4 regions of the Cytobacillus sp. T106 genome follow, and region 3 is predicted to be linked to each of the others. Evidence: riboswitches for the same ligand, from Rfam matches in the RefSeq annotation. Region 3 holds a riboswitch; each other region holds the start of a gene.

The links. Region 3 has a riboswitch for cyclic di-GMP ahead of ABU165_RS16325 (anti-repressor SinI family protein). Riboswitches for the same ligand answer to the same signal wherever they lie in the genome.
Positions count from the first base shown of each region.
Region 1: linked by a shared signal. The riboswitch ahead of ABU165_RS12570 (hypothetical protein) and the one ahead of ABU165_RS16325 (anti-repressor SinI family protein) in region 3 are both predicted to bind cyclic di-GMP.
Region 2: linked by a shared signal. The riboswitch ahead of ABU165_RS20295 (sensor domain-containing diguanylate cyclase) and the one ahead of ABU165_RS16325 (anti-repressor SinI family protein) in region 3 are both predicted to bind cyclic di-GMP.
Region 4: linked by a shared signal. The riboswitch ahead of ABU165_RS06970 (anti-repressor SinI family protein) and the one ahead of ABU165_RS16325 (anti-repressor SinI family protein) in region 3 are both predicted to bind cyclic di-GMP.

Region 1 is NZ_JBEUMK010000005.1:219,019-224,621, reverse strand. It holds gene ABU165_RS12585 (polysaccharide deacetylase family protein) at 22-1,149, shown strand; gene yhbH (sporulation protein YhbH) at 1,334-2,503, shown strand; gene ABU165_RS12575 (hypothetical protein) at 2,608-2,745, opposite strand; gene ABU165_RS12570 (hypothetical protein) at 2,904-3,116, opposite strand; cyclic di-GMP riboswitch class I at 3,196-3,283, opposite strand; gene ABU165_RS12565 (TerD family protein) at 3,426-4,865, opposite strand; gene ABU165_RS12560 (hypothetical protein) at 5,090-5,305, opposite strand.
Region 2 is NZ_JBEUMK010000014.1:16,252-21,854, forward strand. It holds gene ABU165_RS20285 (efflux RND transporter permease subunit) at 1-1,184, shown strand, start outside; gene ABU165_RS20290 (YhgE/Pip domain-containing protein) at 1,187-3,013, shown strand; cyclic di-GMP riboswitch class I at 3,132-3,216, shown strand; gene ABU165_RS20295 (sensor domain-containing diguanylate cyclase) at 3,301-4,260, shown strand; gene ABU165_RS20300 (DmpA family aminopeptidase) at 4,317-5,378, shown strand; gene ABU165_RS20305 (DUF4085 domain-containing protein) at 5,415-5,603, opposite strand, start outside.
Region 3 is NZ_JBEUMK010000009.1:88,050-93,652, forward strand. It holds gene ABU165_RS16305 (acyl-CoA dehydrogenase family protein) at 1-479, opposite strand, end outside; gene ABU165_RS16310 (class I adenylate-forming enzyme family protein) at 493-2,010, opposite strand; gene ABU165_RS16315 (MerR family transcriptional regulator) at 2,007-2,390, opposite strand; gene ABU165_RS16320 (helix-turn-helix domain-containing protein) at 2,622-2,945, shown strand; gene ABU165_RS16325 (anti-repressor SinI family protein) at 3,085-3,225, opposite strand; cyclic di-GMP riboswitch class I at 3,261-3,367, opposite strand; gene ABU165_RS16330 (hypothetical protein) at 3,611-3,808, opposite strand; gene ABU165_RS16335 (LPXTG cell wall anchor domain-containing protein) at 3,858-4,781, opposite strand; gene ABU165_RS16340 (CalY family protein) at 4,855-5,448, opposite strand; gene sipW (signal peptidase I SipW) at 5,531-5,603, opposite strand, start outside.
Region 4 is NZ_JBEUMK010000002.1:541,756-547,358, reverse strand. It holds gene ABU165_RS06985 (serine hydrolase domain-containing protein) at 1-499, opposite strand, end outside; gene ABU165_RS06980 (toxic anion resistance protein) at 816-1,985, opposite strand; gene ABU165_RS06975 (5-bromo-4-chloroindolyl phosphate hydrolysis family protein) at 1,982-2,638, opposite strand; gene ABU165_RS06970 (anti-repressor SinI family protein) at 2,947-3,099, opposite strand; cyclic di-GMP riboswitch class I at 3,116-3,203, opposite strand; gene argH (argininosuccinate lyase) at 3,362-4,855, opposite strand; gene ABU165_RS06960 (ABC transporter permease) at 4,874-5,603, opposite strand, start outside.

The DNA of each region.
Region 1 (5,603 bases), on a different contig from region 3:
TTAGTCAGGGGAGAAGCAGGGATGAGAAAATGGGTGGCTGCTATTTTAATAGCGATTGTGCTGTTTGTACTGCAGGAAGGACAGGCTTCTGCCGCACAAAGGAATGAGTATATATGTGCAGTCGGCGTGAATGACTCTGTTTTGAATTTGAAGCAGAACCCTCCGTTTGTGCTGGAGCATACAGCCTATATGCCTATTAAAGATTTGGCAGCAGCCATTGGAGCCAGCATCTCTATAGAAAATCCTGATAGCTATACGATCAAAAAGGGCAAATCATGGATCCGCTATTCAGTAAAACAACAGCAGGCCTCAACGTCCATGGGAAAAACGGCCGAATGGAAAGCGGTGGTCCGGGAAAACAGCCTATTCATACCGATCCGGTCAGCCGGCGAGTTTTTTGGCTATAGAGTTGAATACCTCTCAGCCGGCCCTGTCGTCCGTCTGGTGAACAAAGGAGCGAAAATGGCAAACGAACAATTCATGAGCGCCAATAGAGCGGCTCTAAAAGATTTTTATGTGAAAAAAAAGGCGGTGTACTTAACCTTTGATGATGGACCTGCGAAGGGAATGGAATCCATCCTTGATATTTTGAAGAATAAGAAGGCAAAAGCGACATTCTTTATGATTGAGCCGCAGGCAAGAGCCAACCCGGCTTCTGTTAAGCGGCTGGTGGAGGAAGGGCATTATCCGGCCCTGCACAGTGTTACCCATGATAAAAACAAGCTTTATGCCGGAAACCCGCAAAATCCCGCCCTGGAAATGGATAAGACCAGGAAAACAATATTGAGCCTGACAGGCATTGACTCCAGGCTGGTGAGAATGCCTTATGGAAGCAAGCCTTATATGACAGGGCCGTTCAGGGACGCCCTTGTGCAGAAGGGATATAAAATGTGGGACTGGAATGTTGATACATTAGACTGGAAATATGCAAGGAGCAGTCCGAAGACTATCTTTGAAAATGTGAAAAAAGGGCTTCAGCCGGCGGCTGCAGGCGGGAAGCCCCCAGTCATCCTGATGCATGTGAACAGCGGGACGGTTTCCATGCTGCCGCAGATCATCGATTACCTATACTCACAAGGATATGAATGCCAGGCTTATAACCCCAATGCCCACTTTTCAATGAATTTCTGGAAGGATGAGAGGCTCTAAAAAAGGCTTGTCCGACAGCATAGGCATTTGTCTTATTGTCAAAATTATTTGTAAATTATTTCGATGTCTCGCATAGTATAGAGTAATTAATATTTCACGTTCCTTTTGACACTCGGGATATTGTATGTTGCTAAAGGCAAATGTGTGCAATGAATCCATGAAATTTTTTCAAGGAGGGGTTATAATGACCGACATCAACAACCGCCAGTTTGTGATTTCCGAAGAAGATTGGTCCCTCCATCGCAAAGGCCACGATGATCAGCAGCGCCACCAGGAAAAGGTACAGGATGCGATCCGGAACAATCTACCAGATCTGATAACAGAAGAAAGCATCATTATGTCCAATGGCCGTGAAGTCGTGAAAATTCCGATTCGCTCTCTTGACGAATATAAAATTCGTTATAACTATGATAAAAACAAACATGTAGGCCAGGGAGACGGAGACAGCCAGGTAGGCGATGTGGTCGCCAGAGACGGCTCCAGCGGCCAGAAAGGCCCCGGGAAAGGCCAGGGTGCAGGCGACCAGCCGGGTGAGGATTATTTTGAAGCTGAAGTGTCCATGATGGAGCTTGAGGAAGCACTGTTCAAGCAGCTGGAGCTGCCAAACCTGAAGAGGAAGGAACAGGAAGAGCATCTGGTTGAGAATATTGAATTCAATGATATCCGCAAAACAGGATTAATGGGCAATATTGATAAAAAGCGGACAATGATGACCGCCTTTAAACGGAATGCGATGACAGGCAAGCCGGCATTCTATCCGATCTATCAGGAGGATCTGAAGTTTAAGACATGGAACGAAATTGTAAAGCCGGATTCAAAGGCAGTCGTGCTCGCAATGATGGATACGAGCGGATCGATGGGATTATGGGAGAAATATATGGCCAGAAGCTTTTTCTTTTGGATGACCCGGTTTTTACGGACAAAGTATGAGACGGTGGAAATAGAGTTCATTGCCCACCATACAGAAGCGAAGGTCGTATCAGAGGAAGATTTCTTTTCAAAAGGGGAAAGCGGGGGAACCATTTGTTCATCAGCCTACCGCAAAGCTCTGGAACTGATCAATGAAAAATATAATCCAAGAAGATTCAATATCTATCCTTTCCACTTTTCCGACGGCGACAATCTTACCTCTGATAATGCCCGCTGTGTGAAGCTTGTTGAAGAGCTGATCGCGGTATCGAGCATGTTCGGGTACGGTGAAGTCAATCAGTACAACCGCCACTCGACCCTCATGTCCGCTTATAAGAATATAAAAAATGAACACTTCCGATACTATATCCTCAAGCAGAAAGCTGATGTTTTCCATGCGATGAAGAGCTTCTTCCAAAACGAAGAAAATAAAATCTATGCATAAACAGAACCGGCGGGCGCAATGCCTGCCGGTTTTACTGTCCGCTCGCACAAAAAAAGCCGTTTAATAAAAAGCGGCTTTCGTTGGCTTTCCATGAAGGTGTTCTTTTATTTCTCCAGCGGGATTGCGATAATTTTCCCGCCGATCTGGACGTGGACTGTGTCAGTGAATACAGCTTTCACAATCCCTTTTAAGGAGATCGAAGAATTTAATGCCAATTTGGATTGTGCTGGATTTTCCGCCATGAAGATTCCCCTTTGCTTCGTATTTGAAGAGTAGCACCTAATTAAAGTAAATGAGTTAGTTACTTTCTTTTTGCCACTTTTTTGGAACTCCTAAACCTGATTTGGCGCATTATGAAGGAAATAAAGATTTGGGAAGGGGAAAAGAAAAAAGCAGCTGCTCATGAATAGCAGACTGCTTTCTCTTCTTTCAGCACTGAGCTTTTGCAGACAGGGCAATCGATATCATCACTCTGCTTAAATTGGATTTTTTTGAAATCTTTTTTGATGAATGTGGTAAAGCCTTTGTACTTATAGCCGCATTCACAGAAATTCGAGTCTTTGACCAGATGCCTCTGATTAGTCTCTTTGCATAAAAATGTCGGGTAAAACATTGATATCCCTCTCTTTAATAAATGGATTAGGCAAATTAGAAAGGGTGTATGATTTATAAAAGTTTACAAGAATGATATTCTTGGCGGCCCGGCTGCCATGACAAATAACTTGTTTTAGGCCCGTGGCTTTGCGTCTTTTACTTTCGTAAAATTTGCCCTTAGTAAGATTAGCACTAAATCAGGGGAAAAATAAAGAGTTTGTTTATTGTTAATATTCTTACTTTAGCCACTCTCCGTTGTAGAGGGGAGTGATGACCTATGGGGAATTGCAGAAAAGAAGCAGCCTGGCCGGTTGGCCAGGCTGTGAGATTAAGAAAGGAACTCTGCCGGATTGAGCCCGAGCTCCCGGCAGATGTCACTGACTGCCTGCTGCTCATTCGGATCAAAATGTCCGTCTGCAAAGCCGATTGCGATACAATAGCGGGCCACCAGCCTGGCGATTTCCGGTTTCGTCCGTATCCTGCCAAGCGCTCTGAATGCCTCTGCCCTGCCGATCGAAGGATCGCGTTCAATCTTCTGGACGTACAGGTTAAACTGCTGAATGACCTTCTGCGTATCAAATACCCGAAGTTCATCACTCTGGTTGACGAATTCAACCATTTTCTGGCGTTCTGCCGGATCCAGCCTTCCATCAGCCATAGCTACAAGTGCACATGCTGCTACAATGGCCTCAAGGACGTCCTGGCTCTTGAATCGGTTAAAGAGGTCCTGGGCTTTTCTTTTTTGCTGGTTGGCCCATTCGGCGTAATCGGTCTGGGATGGAGACCAGGCATTGCCGCAGCTGTTACAGGTAAACTTCAGCTGTTTTTTTCCAATGAAGCCGCCCAATAATCCGACAGGCCCGAGGATCAGGCCGCCAATTGCCGCTTTACCGAGGCCGAAGCCCTTTTCGCCGGTGCGTACATTTGTGGAATGGCAGCGTGGGCATACAATTTCTTCTCCCCCATATCCCTGTGAGGAAGAGTAGGAAGGCTGTCCATAGGAAGGGGACGAATAGGAAGCTTGCGGCTGTGTCTGCTGATAGCTTCCTGAGCTATAGTTCTGCTGGGAGCTGCCTGTGTTATAGCCCTGCTGGTAATTTTGCCCTGCAGGAGCCTGCTGTGAAAAGCTCTGCTGGTAAGTCTGGTTCTGCCCGAAAGGCTGATTGCCATGTGAAGGCTGGGGAGCCGGTTCATCATCCACCGTCACGCCGAAATTACGGCAGAGGGCAGCCAGGCCGCCCTGAAAGCCGCTGGCGATGGCATTAAATTTCCATTCGCCATTATGCCTGTATAGCTCTGCTGCGACGATGGCCGTTTCAACGGTAAAATCCCTGCCAAGGTTAAAGCGGATAAGCTCTTCATTATTTTGTTCATTAAAAATCCGTACATACGCATTTTCAATATGGCCGAAGTTCTGCTGTTTTGCCTGAGCATCGTGGATGGTAATTGTAAAGGCAATCCGGTGGATCGAGTCCGGCACCCTCCGCAGGTCAATTCTGATTTGTTCATCATCTTGATTGCCCGCGCCTGTGCGGTTATCGCCGCTGTACAGGATAGAGCCATTCCCGCCGTTAGGGTTATTATAGAATACGAAATCGAGGTCACTATGTACTTTTCCTGATGCGCCTAATAAGAAAGCAGATGCGTCCAGATCATAGTTGGATCCCTGACGGCTGATATCCCAGCCTAATCCAACAACAACATTTTGAAGCCCGGGGCGGTTCTTGGTCAGATCGACCTTCTGCCCTTTGCTGAGCGTCACTCCCATAATTTCACTCCTTCTTTTCCAGGACCGGCGTAAGCCGTCTCTTGATAGAATCATATATTCCCAATATAACACAGTTCTTAAAGCGGTTTACAGCTTTGGCTGTGCGGACATGCCTCTTTTTATCATACGGGTCAAGGAAGGAAAAGTTTCAGGGGGAGGAGGTTCGTTCAAAGAAAAAAGCAGCTTCCCTGATTGGGGGAGCTGCCTCATGATTGGGCAATTTATTATCTGTCGACATAAGCCGGGCCTGAATGGTCCTGGCGGGTGTTTCCTTGGTCAGAATTCAAAAATGGAAGCTTTGATTTGACTTTGCTGATATTGTCTTCACCGAATGTAGACTTTACCTTATTCATAACCTTATCCCGAGATTCCTTGTTCCTGAACATATACGCAAGCGCACCCAGTGCCACTACCCCAGTCAGGGAATTTCTTTTGCTCATGGATTAGTCCTCCTTAGGTTTGATATTATTCCTTTCCCTTTGCAGGGGGAGATAAACAGTTATATTTTGCTAACTGGGTGAGCGAAGTTAAAGTTGCGATTATATCGAAAAGGGATTTGTATTAACTGGGTTAGAATGAAAAAAAGTTTGATAAGCCTGTTGATTGGAGTGGAAGGCACGTAGACTCCTGTGGGATTGCAGCGGCAGAGCTGAGACCCCGCAGCGCGTAAGCGTGAGGAGGCTCAGCGCCGCCCCGCGGAAAGCGAAGTGCCTGGAACGGAAATCAACAGCCAACATT
Region 2 (5,603 bases), on a different contig from region 3:
AAATCGGGTCTGATCTTGGCATCAACCTGGTTAAAGGGATTTTACTGAGCTTCATCAGTGTCATGGTGTTCCTGCCGGCATTGACATTGCTTTGTTATAAATGGATCGACAAGACGCAGCATAAGCCATTGCTGCCATACATCCGCGGCAAGGGGAATTTTGTGCTGAAGTTCCGGGTGCCGGTTCTTTTGCTTGTTGCCATCCTGGTTGTCCCGGCCTTTCTTGCGCAAAGCAAGACCAATTTCACTTATGGAGTTGGCGAATTGCCGGAGTCGACAAGGGCGGGGAGCGATTTTGCGAAAATTAAAGAAGAGTTCGGGAAAAGCACGCCGATGGTCCTGCTTGTACCGAAGGGGGATATGGCCAAGGAAGAAGAGCTCGCCGGCGATCTGGAAAAGCTTGACCATGTGACGAGTGTCATGGCATATGTCAACACTGTCAGTGCGGCAATCCCTCCAGAGTATCTCGACCCCAGCATCACCGAACAGTTCTACTCGGAAAATTACAGCCGGATCATCCTTCAGACAGATACAAAAACTGAGGGAGACGAGGCATTCAAGCTAATCGAGCGGGTCCAGGATACTGCTGAAAAACTGTATGGAGACAAGGTTTATTCAGTCGGGGAAAGCGTGACATTGTATGATATCAAAAACACGGTCAAAAAAGACAACACGCTGGTCAATCTGCTGACTCTCCTGACCGTCGCATTCGTCCTTTTCGTAACCTTCAGGTCGATCTCGATTCCGCTGATCCTGCTGCTGACCATTCAGACAGCCGTCTGGATCAATCTGTCGGTCCCTTATTTTACAGATTCTTCATTAGTATATGTCGGCTATCTGCTCGTCAGCATCATCCAGCTGGCCGCGACTGTCGACTATGCGATCCTGCTGACAGATGCTTATAAAGAGGACCGGCAGGAAATGTCTGCGCTGGAAGCAGTCAAGAAGACAATGGATGAAAAAATATTCTCGATCGGCATTTCGGCCTCAATTTTATCAAGTGTAGGCTTTATCTTATGGATTACGTCATCGAACCCAATCGTAGCTTCAATCGGACTGCTGCTTGGAAGGGGAGCGCTGCTGGCCTTGATCATGGTTGTGTTCTTCCTTCCGGCGTGCCTGCTGATCTTCGATAAACTGATCATGAAAACAACATGGAAAGCAAACTTTTATAAGGAGAAGTGATGATGAGGAGAATGAGAAAATTCTTGGCTGTCTTTGCCAGCATCCTAATGATGATGCCCGCCCTGCTCGTTTCGGCTGATACAGCGGGCAGCAAGTCAGGGGAAAAAGTCTCCCAGGAAACAGGAGAGCTTTCCTCAAAGGATGAAGTGGTGTATGCAAAGCTCAGCCCAGCCGGTGAAAATCAGGAAGTTTATGTGGTCAACATTTTAAATATTGAAGAACCTGGGGAAGTGACTGATTATGGCCCCTATACGAACCTGAAAAACCTGACGGATCTCTCGCCGATTGAGAAATCAGACGCAGCGGTGAATGTGACGGCTGAAGAAGAAGGAAAGTTTTATTATCAGGGTGATTTGAATGAGTCAGCCCTGCCATGGAATGTTTCCATTACGTATACATTGGATGGGCAGGAAACCGCACCGGAAGAATTGGCTGGAAAAAGCGGCCATGTGGAGATTGGGATTCAAACCTCCAGAAATGAAAGTGCAGAAGCTTCCTTTTTCGAAAACTATCTGCTGCAGATTTCCTTCCCGCTGAATGGGGAGAAATTCAGCAATATCGAGGCTCCGGACGGGATGCTTGCCAACGCGGGGAAAAATAAGCAGGCCACATTCACTGTGATGCCGGAAAAAGAGGGAAATCTGACACTTGAAGCAGATGTGGCAGATTTCGAGCTCGAAGGCATTGATATTACAGCCATTCCGTCTTCACTCCCGATTGATGCACCTGACATCGATGACATGACAGGTGAGATGGATACACTGACAAAGGCGATCAAAGAGGTCAATGATGGAGTGGGGCAGCTGCAGAACGGCGCTTCGGAATTGCATAATGGCGCAGCTAAGCTCAGCAATGGCTCCAGGGAGTACCGTAATGGCATAGCGGCTCTCGATGGTTCCTCTTCCAAGCTGGTCAGCGGCTCAAAGAGCATCGAGCAGGCTCTGCAAAAGCTGAATAGCAGTCTGAGCGCTGGCTCTGGAGACATGGGCCTCGGCGATTTGAAAAAGATGCAGGATGGACTGTCACAATCGGCAGCCGGCCTGCGGGAAGTGTCCAGGAATCTGGCAGCATTGCAGCAGGCCTTTAGCGCCTCTTACAATAGCTTGAATGAAGCAATGGAAGGCATTCCGAACGCTGAGATTTCCCAGGCACAAATCGAGCAGCTGAAACAGAGCGGAGCTGACCCGAATGTTGTCGCGCAATTGCTTGAGACTTATGCCGCGGCTAAAAATGCCAAAGGAGTCTTTGCTGCTGGAAAAGGCAGCTTTGCCGCTGTCAGCGGGACATTGCAACAGGTCAGTGGTTCTCTGACAGGAATGGCCAAGAATCTGGATTCTATGTCAGCGGGACTTTCGCATGCTCTGAACAGCTCAGATGCTGCCGATGCGATGGCCCAGCTGCAGGCAGGCGTTAATGCCCTTGCCGTCAACTACCAATCCTTCCACTCGGGATTGGAGGAGTACACCGGCGGAGTGAGCAGGCTGGCAGGTTCCTATTCTGAACTGCATAACGGCATTGCTGGCGTGGCCGACGGAACAGGAGAAATCGCCAACGGCGCAGCGAGCCTTCATACCGGTACCACTGAACTTTATGAAGCAACCAGGGATCTGCCTGAACAAATGAAAGAAGAAGTTGAAGGCATGCTCGAAGAATATGACAAGAGTGACTTCAAACCGGTATCCTTCGTATCATCGCAAAACGAAAAGGTCAACTCTGTTCAGTTTGTGCTAAAGACAGAAAGCATTAAGCAGGAAGAAACGAAAGAAAATGAAAAGCCTAAAGAAGAGCCGAAAGGGTTTTGGGCTCGTCTGAAGGCGCTGTTTTCATAGGAGTGAGCCAAGGGGACAGGTCCCTTGGCTCTTTTTGATATTGGGCCACGGGGTCTGTCCCCGTGGCTCCATGGTTTAAATTGGAAGTCTTGCCGCTTATCCTTTAAAATTAAATAGATAAATATACAGGCAAATTCATCGAAAGGTGAGGGCGCAAGACTATAGGGGCTAAAGCCAAGAGGCTATGTCTGCCGGTTACCGATTCAACTTTATGGACGATAGGCTAATCGGTTTCGGTTGGTCTATTTTTTATGCTGAAGGATTGAGGAAAACGAAGAGGGACAGCAATGATGAACATACAATTTGCACAAGGTTTTGGATTAGGGGCACTGACTGTTGTATTGGTTGTGATTTATGTTTTCAGAAGTTGGAAAAAGAAAGAAACGGACTCTTTTAAAAATCATGAAAGTTATATGCATGTGATCGAAAACACCAAGGATTTCCTTTATTATTGCCAAGTCTATCCGGAGCTGCAATTCAAATATCTTGGTCCTTCAGCTGAATGCTTTTTCGGTGAAGGTTCTAATGCAGATGCCTATTCCGACGCTGGTGTTGCCTTCAGGGATATTCACCCGGAGGATATGGATATTCTCCAAAAAAAAGTCCATGGACAGGTAGATTTCAATCAAGCAATCGTTCAGCGCTGGAAGGATAAAGACGGCAACTATCGATGGTTTGAAGAGTATGCGACTCCCATATATGAAAATGGCGTGCTGGTTGCTCTTCAAGGGGTGGTGCGGAATATTGATGAGAGAAAAAAGCTGGAGGAGACATTGACATATCGAATCGCCCATGATGCGTTGACAGACATATATAACCGTGAATTCTTCGAGCAAATGATGGAGAAATATAATGAACGTGAGGATATAGCTGCAGCCATCATTTTGTGTGATTTGGACGGATTGAAATGTTTAAATGACAACCATGGACACAAAACAGGGGATTTTCTAATTAAAGAAACAGCACATCTATTAGAACGCTTTTTTACAGAGGATGCTTATGTTTCCAGGATTGGAGGAGATGAATTTGCCGTCATTCTTTTAAAAAAGGAAAAAGAACAGGTGGAGTTACTGGCCGAAAAGCTAGCTGAAGAGATTAGCAGATATAATGAAAATAGCCAGGAAGTCAAAATCAACCTATCAATAGGCTTTGCGTTCAGTGAAAATTCCCGAGGCGTAATGGAACGCTTATTTGTTGAAGCAGATAACCATATGTATCAGCAAAAAAGAACGAAAAAAGGTGCCTGAATCTATCCTAACAGATGGGAGAGAGATGCCTTTCTTCGCAAAAATGGAGGATAAAAATGCCTGCCAAAAAAAGAATCAGAGACTATGGAGTAAAAATAGGAACCCTTCAGACAGGTCCGCGCAATAGCATCACAGATGTGGAAGGCGTAACTGTGGGGCATACCACGCTGAGCGAAGCTGACAAACAAACCGGGGTTACGGCAATTGTGCCGCATCCCGGAAATCTATTTAAAGAAAAGCTGATCGCCGCAACCCATGTGATCAACGGGTTTGGGAAGAGTATGGGAACAATTCAGATCAATGAGCTGGGTACGCTTGAATCCCCGATCATCCTGACCAACACGCTCGGCATCGGTACAGCGGCAGATGCTTTGATTCAGTATATGCTGGAGTCTAATCCCGAAATCGGCCGGACGACTGGAACGGTGAATCCGATTGTGTGTGAATGCAATGATATGTTTTTGAATGATATCAGGGCTGGGTTTATAGAGCGGGAGCATGTTTTCCAGGCACTGCAGAATGTCTCGGCGGACGTGGAAGAAGGCACTGCTGGAGCAGGGACCGGCATGCTTTGCTATTCGCTGAAGGGCGGCATCGGGACCAGCTCGAGGCTGATGGAAATGGACCATGGCACTTATACGATCGGTGTCCTTGTGCTGACGAATTTCGGCGGTTTAAAGGATTTGCGGGTGAATGGGAAAGCAGTCGGGGAGGAGCTGAGTGAGGCTATCCAAGCTAAGGAGGAGCAGGATAAAGGTTCAGTTATCATCATTGTGGCTACAGATCTGCCTGTGTCAGAGAGGCAGCTAAATCGAATTATTAAAAGGACGGTTACAGGATTGTCCCGGACGGGGTCAATCATCGGGACGGGAAGCGGCGAGGTTGTCATTGGGTTTTCGACTGCTGTGAAAATTCCTCATGAAAAACCGGCAGATTGCCTGACCTTTTCTATGATACATGAAGAAGATATTGATCTGGCCTTCAGGGCGGCAGGCGATGCAACGGAAGAAGCTGTCCTGAATTCTTTGGCAGCGGCAACACGGGTGGTGGGCCGGAATGGGAATGTGCGGCCGGCTTTGAGTGATTTGCTGCGGGAGCATGGTATCCGGCTGGTGTAAAAAAGACCTTGCCCCAAATAATACGGGGCATGGCTCCTATTCATGATCAATCAATTCTCCGTACTTTTTCATATTATCTTCACTCAAAACCCCAGCTTTATAAAAATAGTTTGCATATACAAACAGCATCATTTCATTTTCTTCTGTGAACTCCAGCTTCTCCATGATGAGATTGATCGTCTCCGCATGCTCTTCAGGACTGGTATACATCGTATTCCAGGCGCT
Region 3 (5,603 bases):
AACAGCTCGGTCTCGCCCGTGCTGATCACATGAGGCAAATACTTCTCCTTCAGCTCTTCATCCGCATAATGATCGATCAGATAAGCGGTCGCCATCGTTAAAGTGACCGGGCAGTAAAAGCCAGGCTCCGTCTGTGACAGCAGATATCCCTGTGCATACGAATACACATAATTCCCCTTGCGCCCAAGCTCGGGAATTTCCTTATGGACATAGCCGACAATGCCGGCATTATAAGTCTGCTCCACCGTTTTCCTGTATCCCTCATTCAGCCAGACATGGGAAATATCATTGCCCATTTTGTCATACTTGATCAGCCGCGGCTGGCCTTCCCGGTCGGTATGGACTGCACGCTCGTCAATCTCCCTTGCACATAAGCCTCCAAAAGCCTCCAGCTCTTTCTCAGCCCATGCAAAAAATTCCTCATCCATATACTGCTTCAGCACAAATGCCAAATTCGGATCTTCCTGATAAAAATTCATAGGTTGCCCCTCCTCAAACAGATTGCTTCTGCTCTCTCAATGACTGCTTCAAAATCTTGCCTGTCGCATTCCGCGGCAGCGCCTCTATTTCTTCATATAATTTAGGTATCTTATAATCAGCTATTTTTCCTGACAAAAATGCCTTTAACTCACTCTCATCCAGACTGCCCGGCTGCTTAAGCACAACATAGGCCTTTACTGTCTCGCCCCACTCCGGATGCGGCACGCCGACAACCGCTGTCTCGGCAATGGCAGGATGCGAAGCCAGCAGCTCCTCAATCTCTTTCGGAAAAATATTGACGCCGCCTGAAATGATCATATCCTTCTTACGGTCGACGACCCAGATATAGCCGTCCTCGTCATACCTGGCCATATCGCCGGAATAGAGCCAGCCATCCTTGATCGTTTCCGCTGTTTTTTCGGAATCCTTATAATACCCCTTCATCACGCCTTCGCCCTTCAGAAGGATTTCGCCAGCCTCGCCCGGCTCGACTGGATTGCCTTCTTCATCGGCAATCATCATTTCCGTTCCAAGCGCCGCTCTCTTCCCGATGCTCCCTGCCTTCTGTCCATGCTCGCCAGCCAGCAGCAGGGTCCCGCTCGGACCGGCCTCTGTCAGTCCATACACACAATAAAGGCTGTCCGTTTTCAGCCGCTCCTTCACCAGCCTGACTTCCTTTTCCCCAAGCGGAGCCCCGCCGTATACCCAATACTCCATTGAAGACAAATCATATTTTTCGATATCAGGCTGCTTGGCTGTGAAAAGATAGGCAACCGGCGCACCGAAGAAATGAGTCGCTTTTTCCGACGAGATTAGCTTTAACAGAATCTCTGGTGTAAAAACCGGCGCAAGAATATGGGCTGCCCCCACATAAGTGCCTGCAATCAGGAACAGATGAAGCGGCGCCGAGTGGCTCAGCGGCATCAAATGGAGCATGCGGCTTTCCGGCTGCATGGACATTTCCACCGCCATCATGATCGCTGATGAAAGAATATTGCGATGAGTGAACAGCACCCCCTTCGGACTTCCGGTCGTCCCTGATGTATAAAGGATCGCGGCCTCGTCATCCTCCATCAAAGGAATTCCCGCATCCATATCCCGGCCGCCCGTCACCAGCTCTTCAAAACTGGCCCATCCAGCCGCTGCTGCACCTGTCTTCACACACTCGAGACCAGCCCTTTCATTCAGGGTTCCCGTCTGTTCAAGCAGCATTTCATGGGCAAATAAAGCTCTCGCTCCGCTATGTTCGAGGATATAACCCAATTCCGAGGCCGTCAGCCGGCTGTTCACCGGGACAATCAGCGCACCAATCCTAATCGCCGCGAAATACGTAACCACAAATTCCGAAACATTTGGCATGAAAAGCAGAATTCTATCTCCTTTCTCATAGCCCCTCGTCCTCAATGCATCTGCCAGCTTATTGACCCTGCTGTTCAGCTCTTTATAAGACAGCCTCTCCTCCCCGGAAATGACAGCCTCCCTGTTTGGATATTTCCTTCCGTTCCTCGCCAGCAATTCAGATACGTTCATATATGATCCCCCTTTTCGTTCAGCCTTTTTTCAAATTGGTCCAGCATCTTTTCCATTTCTTCTTTTAAAAAAAGCAGCTCCTCGATGCGGGCGTTCACCTCCTTTACTCTGTCCCTGCCATACTCGACCGTCCGCTCCAGCTGTTTCCGCCCTGAACGGTCCTGGTCAAAGAGCACGATCATTTCTTTTATTTCATCCAGCTTAAATCCGAAGCGCTTGCCCCGGAAAATCAGCTTCAGGCGGATATAATCCTTTTTGGCAAAAATTCTTCTTCCATTTTCATTTCTATTAGGGCATAATAAGCCAAGCTCTTCATAATATCTGATGGTCCTGGTGCTGACATCGAAAGCCTTTGCCAGCTCAGAAATGGTGTATTCCACACTATCACCTAAATTCTTTAACTATTCTGACACCAATATAACATTTACGTTAACGTAAAGTTCAAGTCTTCAGCGGATTCAGTTTCTATTAAGAAAAATTTGATTTTTTCGTCTGGACTCTTAGGAAAAGATATTACAATTGTGTTAAAATGAAATATAGTGATTGAACAAATCGTTCTTAATAAATAACTCTTCGATCAAATAACTTCTGGATAAAAGGTGTGTGGAACAATGATTGGCGAACGTGTAAAAAGACTGCGTCAGGAGAGAAAGATGTCATTATCAGAGCTCGCTGAACAGGCAGGCGTAGCAAAATCCTACCTAAGCTCCCTGGAAAGAAATCTTCAGACGAATCCTTCCATTCAATTTTTAGAAAAAATTTCTGCTGTTCTTCATGTTCCGGTTGATACACTGATCCTGGACCAGCCCAATAAAGAAGAATTGGATTCTGAATGGATGAACATCGTCAAAGAAGCAATGGATTCCGGCATCTCAAAGGACCAGTTCCGCGAATTCCTCGAATTCAATAAATGGAGGATCAATCAAAAAAAATAACTGCTCCGAGGCTGTTATACAAAAAAGGACAACCAGTCATCAAGCTTGACAGCCTCCGTAACCTCCAATGTCCCCGCAAAATAAAAAAGCATTTCTCCTGCAGAGAAACACTTAGCTTTCTATATTCTGTTGTTAGTTTTCAGCCGTTATCCGCTATCAGATCCACTGCCGGCTGGCCGGCAAGAAAGTTAAGTATATCTTCTTTTTTCAGGCCAATATTCTTTGCTTCAGCAATTAGTGCTACCCATTCCAAGTCCAATTCCTGCAAATTATTTTTCATAACCCTTCTCTTCCCCCTAAAATACATTTCGTATTCCAGGCAATCCAGCCGTCCTGGCGCCTCATCCGACTTTACTATCGATAAGCGCGGTAGACCTGTGACTTTGCGTCCCCATCTTTCAACAGGTTTGCCTTTTTCTGCTCACTCCTGCTTTTTTCATATCCTCTTAAGACTACTATAAAAGTTTTCCCAGCATTTGCGTGTTGTATTTTGTCAAATTCTTCAAATTATTTTAAGATATTATTCGACAAAATGAAGGATAATTGGATAGATTTAGAAATCTTCCGGAAACCCATAAGACTTCTGGCCCGGTAAATCTGAGGGTATAGTGTAAGATTTTTGCTCATTCCGTCGACAGCTTTTAGGTAGGCCTTATTTCCTCTATCTATTTAACGGCCCTTCCCTTATAGCTCTCCATCTTCCTCTTAAAAGGCACCACCTTCACCGGCAGCTGCTCAAATGTAAACGCATCAAAAAAGGGAAACAGCGTCAGATCATTGCCGCACACCGGACAGAGCCATTCGCCTATTTCACTGCTGCTGTAGGATGGGCGGTGGCATTTAGGGCAGTTTTTTCGGTACATGGGATTTCCTCCTTAAAGAACAGGCCTTGAATAGCATTCCAAGGCCCTGTTAATGGTCTTTCCTGATTCTGTGGTATCTTACTGCCAATAATATGCCGCCTGCCCCCAGCAAAATGCCTCCGAGAAGCATGAAATTATATGTGTTGGTTGCCGTGTCAGGGAGAATATTTTCTCTGATTTCTGGTGTAACAGTTATACCATCACCTGGATTGCTGCCTGGATTTCCGCTTGCCGGTTCATCGGGATTATCGCTTGGGTCTCCACTGTCATCATTCGGATCTTCGGATGGATTGTCTTCACCTGGGTCCTCAGTCTCCCCATCACCTGGATCCTCGCCATTATCACCGTCGTCTGGATTATCTTCGCCTGGAGGGTCTTCATCGCCCGGATTCTCTCCTGGATCTTCATCGCCCGGATCCTCACCATCACCAGGGTCGTCCTCTCCTGGCGGATCTCCATCATCAGGTGGATCTCCTCCTCCTGGCGGATCTCCACCTCCATCAAGTGCTTCTGCTACAAAAAAAATCTCCACCTCTGCAGAAGAGTTTTGAAAAGCATTCCCAAGTTCATACGGCATCATTACTTGGAAAAATAAAGTTTCTGTTTGGCCCTTTTTTAGCGGCCTTGGTGTGAAGCCTTTGAAATCTTTTAATTTTCCTTCGTAAAGAATGGTGCTATCTTTCTTTACCAGCAGCTCCAATTCTTCAAATAAGCCTTTGACAGACTTCTTTTCGCCGATGATGGAACTGTATTTGAAATCCTGTTTTCCATTATTAATGATGGTAATATCGCGCGGCATCCAGTCACCGGGCTTCAAATCCCCTACATGAAAAAAATAGCCGTTCAGGTTTGTATGGATGTCAATTTCCTTATCTTCTGCAAAAGCTTTATAAGTGGGAGATAGCGTAAGAATAAGTAGAGTTAGTATCATAAAAATTGCTTTTGGTTTTGCCAGCTTAAATCGGTTTATCATGGCATTACCTCACTGATTGGTTATTTAGGAAAAGGCGGGATAGAGAGCCATCCCGCCTTTTTTCTGGTTAAAATTATTTTGCTTCGCCAGCGCCTTGCTCTGCATTGAATGTCCATTTAAGCTCTAGAGAGTCGCCTTGGAATTCATTTTGATCCTGGCCATTATCTACAAACTCATATTGGACATACAGCTTATCTGAAGTGCCGGCAGCAAGCTTTCCGCCTCTTTCAGCAAGCCAGCCGCTGAAGATGTTTCCTTCAATCAGGTCAGGAGACATAGATTTCAGTGCTGATAGTGTTGTAGAGTAGATTGGTACATCCACTTTATCTGCATTCAGCAGGAAGTTCACTCGGATGTGTTTACCAAAGTCATCACTGTTGTTGCCGTTTGCATCACCTACAGTGTAATCTGTATCCAGCGTGATAGATGCAATGTCCAGAGTTCCTCCATTTACCAGATCAAACGAACGCAGCATAGTATCGCCTGGCTTGATGTTATCTACATCAATGATTGTTGTTGGATCAGCGCTCAGATCCAAAGTTCCGGCAGCAAAACTTCCTGTGGCTTCAGCAGTATCACTGAAGTATGCAAATGTCCCTCCGCCGACTAAAGATACGCCAAGTGCTGCAGATGCAATCCCCAAACCGAATTTCTTTTTAAAGCTCATGTTCCATTTCCTCCTCTTACCCTTTGGGTATGTATAAGTTTTTATATTGAATCCTGTGTTGCCACAGGAATTTCAACCTGATTTAAGCCGTTTTTTCTGTTGTGTCGCCTTTGCCCTTTGCTCTTGCTTCAAGCTCTCTCATTGCTTGGTAGATT
Region 4 (5,603 bases), on a different contig from region 3:
GATCATCAAGATTGAAGAGGCCTTTTTCATACAGCTGCATCGCGGCTGTTGTTGTAAAGATTTTGCTGATGGAAGCAAGGTCAAAGATGGTGTCCTTCGCCATGGAGATAGGCTGATCGGCTTCTGTCAATCCGTCATCTTTGTACTGATAAGCCATGCCATAGGCTTCATGCTTGACGATATGGCCGCGCCGGGCCACAAGCGCCACTGCACCGGGCATCACCCTGGAATCAATCATCTCCTCCATGATTCCATCGATTTCATTGAGCGGGCCTTCAACCATGCCTGCACCCCTGGCAGATCCCGGATGAAGCACCGGCGATGATTTTCCCGGATGATCCCATGGAAATGGAACAGGAGGCATAAACTTTGAAGAACTCATTTCCGGATCCCCCGCTTTTTCTTTTGCTTCAGGACTGTCGCTTGCCATAACTGCAGGAGCCACAGCGCTTAGGCTCAGGATGGCAGCCAATGTCACTTTCACAGACTTATTCTTCATCTTATTCCTCCTTTTATCATCTCTGAACACGAACCGGACTTTCTCCTTCCCTCCCCTTAATTTAAAAATTCAAATAATTACATCTTTAGGTTAGCGAAATAAGTGTATAGATGTCTATACCAAAGAGGACCTAGTCAATGCTGATTCGATGTCAGAACTGTGACTTTAAGCATGGACAGATAGGAGGATTTGTTCGACAAAATTGCAGGTTAAAGAGCGCCGGTGCGGCTCTTAATAAAGCAGGACACCTTACCTGCTGCACTATTTCAAAAAAACACGCCCCTGTTTGTCAGGGACGTGATCAGCTTCTAATTTTCTAGCCTTTTATTTCAAGCAGTTTTTGACGCAGTTCATTTTCCATGGAAGCCAGGTCACTTTCAGCCTGGCGCCGCTTATTGCGGCCCTCCTCCTGGATGCGGAGTGTTTCTTCCAGGGTGGAGATGAGGTTTTCCTGGGTTTTCTTGAGCGTTTCAATGTCAACTAGGCCGCGCTCATTTTCCTTGGCAGTTTCAATGGTATTGGTTTTCAGCATTTCCGCGTTTTTCAAGAGCAGCTCGTTTGTTGTTTTTGAGACCTGCTTCTGGGCTTCAACCGCATGGCGCTGACGGATAAGGGTCAGGGCAATCGCCACCTGGTTTTTCCACAAAGGAATGGCGGTGTTGATGGATGCCTGGATTTTTTCGACAAGGGCCTGGTTGGTGTTTTGGATCAGGCGGATCTGCGGGGCGGATTGGATCGTAATTTCCCGGCTCAGCTTCAGATCGTAAAGCCTCTTGTCCAGCCTGTCCGCAAACTGAAGCATATCATTGACTTCCTGAAACTTCATCTGGTCGCCTGATGCCTCCGCTTCCTTCCTCAACTGCGGGATTGTCTGCTCATGAAGCTCCTCGAGCTTGATCTCGCCCGCTGCAATATAGACATTGAGCGCATGGAAATATTCCTTGTTCGTATCATATAATTTCTCCAGCATATGGATGTCGGATAAAAGGACATTTTTGCTGCGGTCCAGCTTTACGCTGATCCGGTCAATCTGCGCTCCTGTTTTTTGATATTTGGAGAGGATCTCCTGGACAGAATCGGAGATTTTTCCGAACATGCGTGAAAACAGCGACTGCTTGCCCTGCTTCAGTTCATCCGGATTCATATCATTGAGGCGCTTCATCAGGTCATTGATGATATCACCGACCTCTCCGATATCCTTTTTCTGGACATGCTCGAGCATGCTGTGCGAGAAGGTGAGCAGCTTCGTCTGCGCCTGAGTCCCATAAGCAATCATGGCCTGGTGGTTGCGCGGGTCGATCTGCTCGGCAATCTGATAAGCCCGGGCGCGGTTTTCCTCCGGGATCACGTCTATGAGCTTCACCGGTTTCTCTTCTTTCGCTAGCTCCAGGGCAGGTCCGCCATTCATGTCGCCGAACGGGTCGGCAAGGATATCATCCATTAGACTGCTCGTCTTTTTCGTTAATGATGGATTTTGTTCGCTCATTTCAGCCTCCTGCTTTCTTCAGGTAATCGATTTTCCTTCCACGTTTTAATCGAGTTTTTTGCCACGTCTATTTCAAAATTAAGATTATCAATATCATCGGAAATCACTTCGTACAAATCCTTCTCAACCGTCTGGGAGAGTTCATTGATGGTCCTTCGGGTTTCCAGCAGCGACTGGTCGATTTCAAGGTTCTTCTTCGGCTGGGTGGAAAGGAAAACATATTTCTCGGTCATTTCCACCAGAGAATCAAGATGGGAAAAATAAAACCGCTCCGCCTGGTAAAAACGCTTCGGCTCTTTCTTCGTCAGCCTGTAAATCTTCCGTGTGATCCTCATCAGTTCAATCCGCTGCTTCAAAGAAGGAAGATGGCGGATCGCAAACAATGATTTGTGCAGGCGGGAAATTTTCTTTTTCCCTTCTGCAAGGTTTGTCTTGATATACTTGTATTCCCTCCGCGTCAGCCCGTGCTTCCTGAGGAAACGGACACGCCCGATCTGGAATGCGGCCAGATATACTAACGCAGCTGCTCCGCCAGCTATCAGCCCGGATAAGAAAAACGTCTGGTCAAATCCGAAATAGCTGACCGTCCAGACCGACCCGGCGAACGGGACAGCCAGTACTGTGCCTATAAGAAACGAAACAATCCGGTTCATTTGTATCGACTCCTGACATAAAATCCTGCTTTATCTACTCATACGGTTTAAGACAGAATAGGTTTCACCCAATCTTTCCCACTGACAGAAAAAGTAAGATTATCTTATTTAATTCAACAATACACGATAAAACTCCTCTTTTCCATAGACCAGGACTGTAAATAGGGGTAGGGCTAGAGGCGTAGACGGTGACACCTTTCTCCAGAAAAATGCTGACTTCGTCGAAAAGCTTTTGCGCATAAAAAAAGTGTTAAACCAAAAGATTTAACACTACAGGCATATTATGTATAGTCAACCGCTGTCCCTTGTTAATTATCTCCCTGCTCTTCACTGTGGGCTGAGCTCCAATATAGGTGAGTGCCATTGATGAAGCTATGGATTTCCTCTATTGAAATCCCGCTGCTCTTTGCTTCTAAGATCAATTCAAGCCAATCCCTATCAACCTTTTCCGGCAACCCCATCTCAACTTCTCCTATTTGCGGCAGCCCGGCCGTCATAGCTTTTATAAAACCTTAGACCCGCGGCTTTGCGCCCTTACTTTTCAATAAGTTTGCATTTCACAAAATGTATAGCTGGGTATTTCTACCCGTATGATGGATGAGGCTAAACCTTTTTCAAACAACAATTAATGACAGGCACCCGCCGAAAATTGTCGAACTTCTGCAGAAGAAACCTTTAACTTCCCGTCTGCCTTCCGGCTGTTTAAGAGCCTGTCACTAATTCTTAAAACTTGAACGCAAGGAGTTGTTTCCTCTTGTTTTCGAGTTTGTTTTTGAGTTCCTGATAGTTTTTGGTTTGCTGATCAAGGCTTTCTTTCCGTTTTTCCAGCATTCGCTGGACTTCCACAGGACTGGGTCCGCCCTGGATGCTTCGGATTTTGACGAAGTATTCCGGTGAGATGATTTTTTTCCACTCTTCTTCTTTGAGGGCCACTGAAACGAAGCCGGAAATCATTTCATTGATTTGGTCGATTTTCCATTCATACAGCTCCTTGCCTTCCTTTACGGTCCTTTTGCTGATATAGCTGGCGATGGAGTGGGCCTTGCGGAAGGAGATGCTGTAATCCCTTGATAAGGTGTCAGCCAGTTCGGTTATGGTGATGCATGACCGGTTTGCCATTTCCTCTGCATGGTCTTTGTTGACCTTGAGCGTCCGTATAACGGCATGCATCAGCTTCATGACCCTGTTGGCATTGCCAAAGGAGCGGTACAGATGTGGCTGGAGGTCATCTTCTGTATCGACGATGTCACCGAACGGAGTGTTGTGAACCATATTCATCGCAGCCAGGGCGTCCCCATAGGCACTGCTCGCGATTGATCGGGAATGTTCAATGCTGACTGGATTCCGTTTCTGCGGCATGATACTGCTGCACTGGACATAAGGATCGGCTACGTAAAAGGTGCCGAACTCCCTTGTCACATGCTGAAGGAAATCCTGTATCCACCGTCCGGTATTGACCATGCAGGTCATCAGAGCAGATGCCGTTTCCAGCAGATAGTCGGCGCCGCCAATGCAGTCATAGGAATTTTCGATTAGTCCATTGAAACCTAAGAGCTCACAGGTCCGTTTCCTGGAAATCGGAAAGCCGGTTGTTGTCAGGGCTGCAGCTCCCAGGGCAGAACGGTTCACTGTCTCATAGGCAGACCAAAGCCTGTCAATATCCCGCTGCAGAATATCATAGACGGCCAGCAAATAATGCCCAAGGGTGGTCGGCTGGGCCGGCTGGGTATGCGTGTAGGCGGTCATATATGTTTCCTTGTGTTCCTCTGCCTGATCAAGCAGAGCATCGCCCAGCTGATAAGCACTGCCGAGCAGCTGGATAAAATGCTTGCGGAGGACGAGCCGGTACATGGCAATTCCCATATCATTGCGGCTTCTGCCAATATGGATCTTCCCGGCGAGCTCGGGACCGATCTCCTCGCCTATTTTCGCCTCCATCATGAAAAACAGATCCTCGAATTGCGGTTCATAAAGAAGGGTGCCAATATCAGTCGTCTCTGCGACCAGATTGATTCCGGCCAGCATCACCTCCGCTTCTCCTTTATCAATAATCCCCTGCTCAGCCAGCATGATGACATGGGCGCGGTGGATGTCGAACATCACCTGGAATAAATAGTCCCGCTGGTCATTGAATACCGGCATCAGCAGTTCTTCGATATACGTTTTGCCTGGGAAAGAGGTGCCTTCACTCTGGATAAACGCTTCAAGCTTATTCATCATTTCAACTCCAATTTTTTAAGACAATGATTGTTCTGCCTTCACTCCAAAGAATCTATTGGAAATGAACAGAACTATGGCAATCAGGGCAATTTGAATCATTCCGTAAGCAGCGGCCTGCCCCATGTTGAACATCCGCAGCTGGTTCATGATTTCAATGGATATCGGGCGGTTGGAAATGGTATATAACAGCACTGAGGTCGGGAATTCCCCTACCGACTCTACAAAGGCAAGCAATGTACCGGCAAGGACACCTGGCATGATGATTGGCAGGATCACCTTGCGGAAAGTATAAAACCATTTGGCGCCAAGGCTCCGCGATGCCTCCTCAATGGAGTCATCAAGCTGCTCCAATACCGCGTTCGTCGACCGGACGACAAGCGGGATATGCCTGATAAAATAAGCCAGAGGCAGAATCCAGAACGTTCCGACGAGGATGTTTCCGAAAGAAAAGATATTCGGTTCATTAAACGCAAACACCAGATTCATTCCGATAACAGTTGCCGGAAGCGCCCATGGGATCATCACAAGAATATCTACCAAGTTTTTCCCGTAGAACTTTCTTTTAACCAGCACATAGGATGTCAGGACACCGAATACAAGATTTCCGGCTGTTGCAATCACTGATAAGAGCAAGCTGTTTTGCAGCGGCTTGAAGATGTTCGGATCCTGGAACAGAAGGCGGTAATTTTCAAAGTTGAATACAGAAGGATAGGTCTGCCATGTCCAGGTCCCATCCGGCACGAGC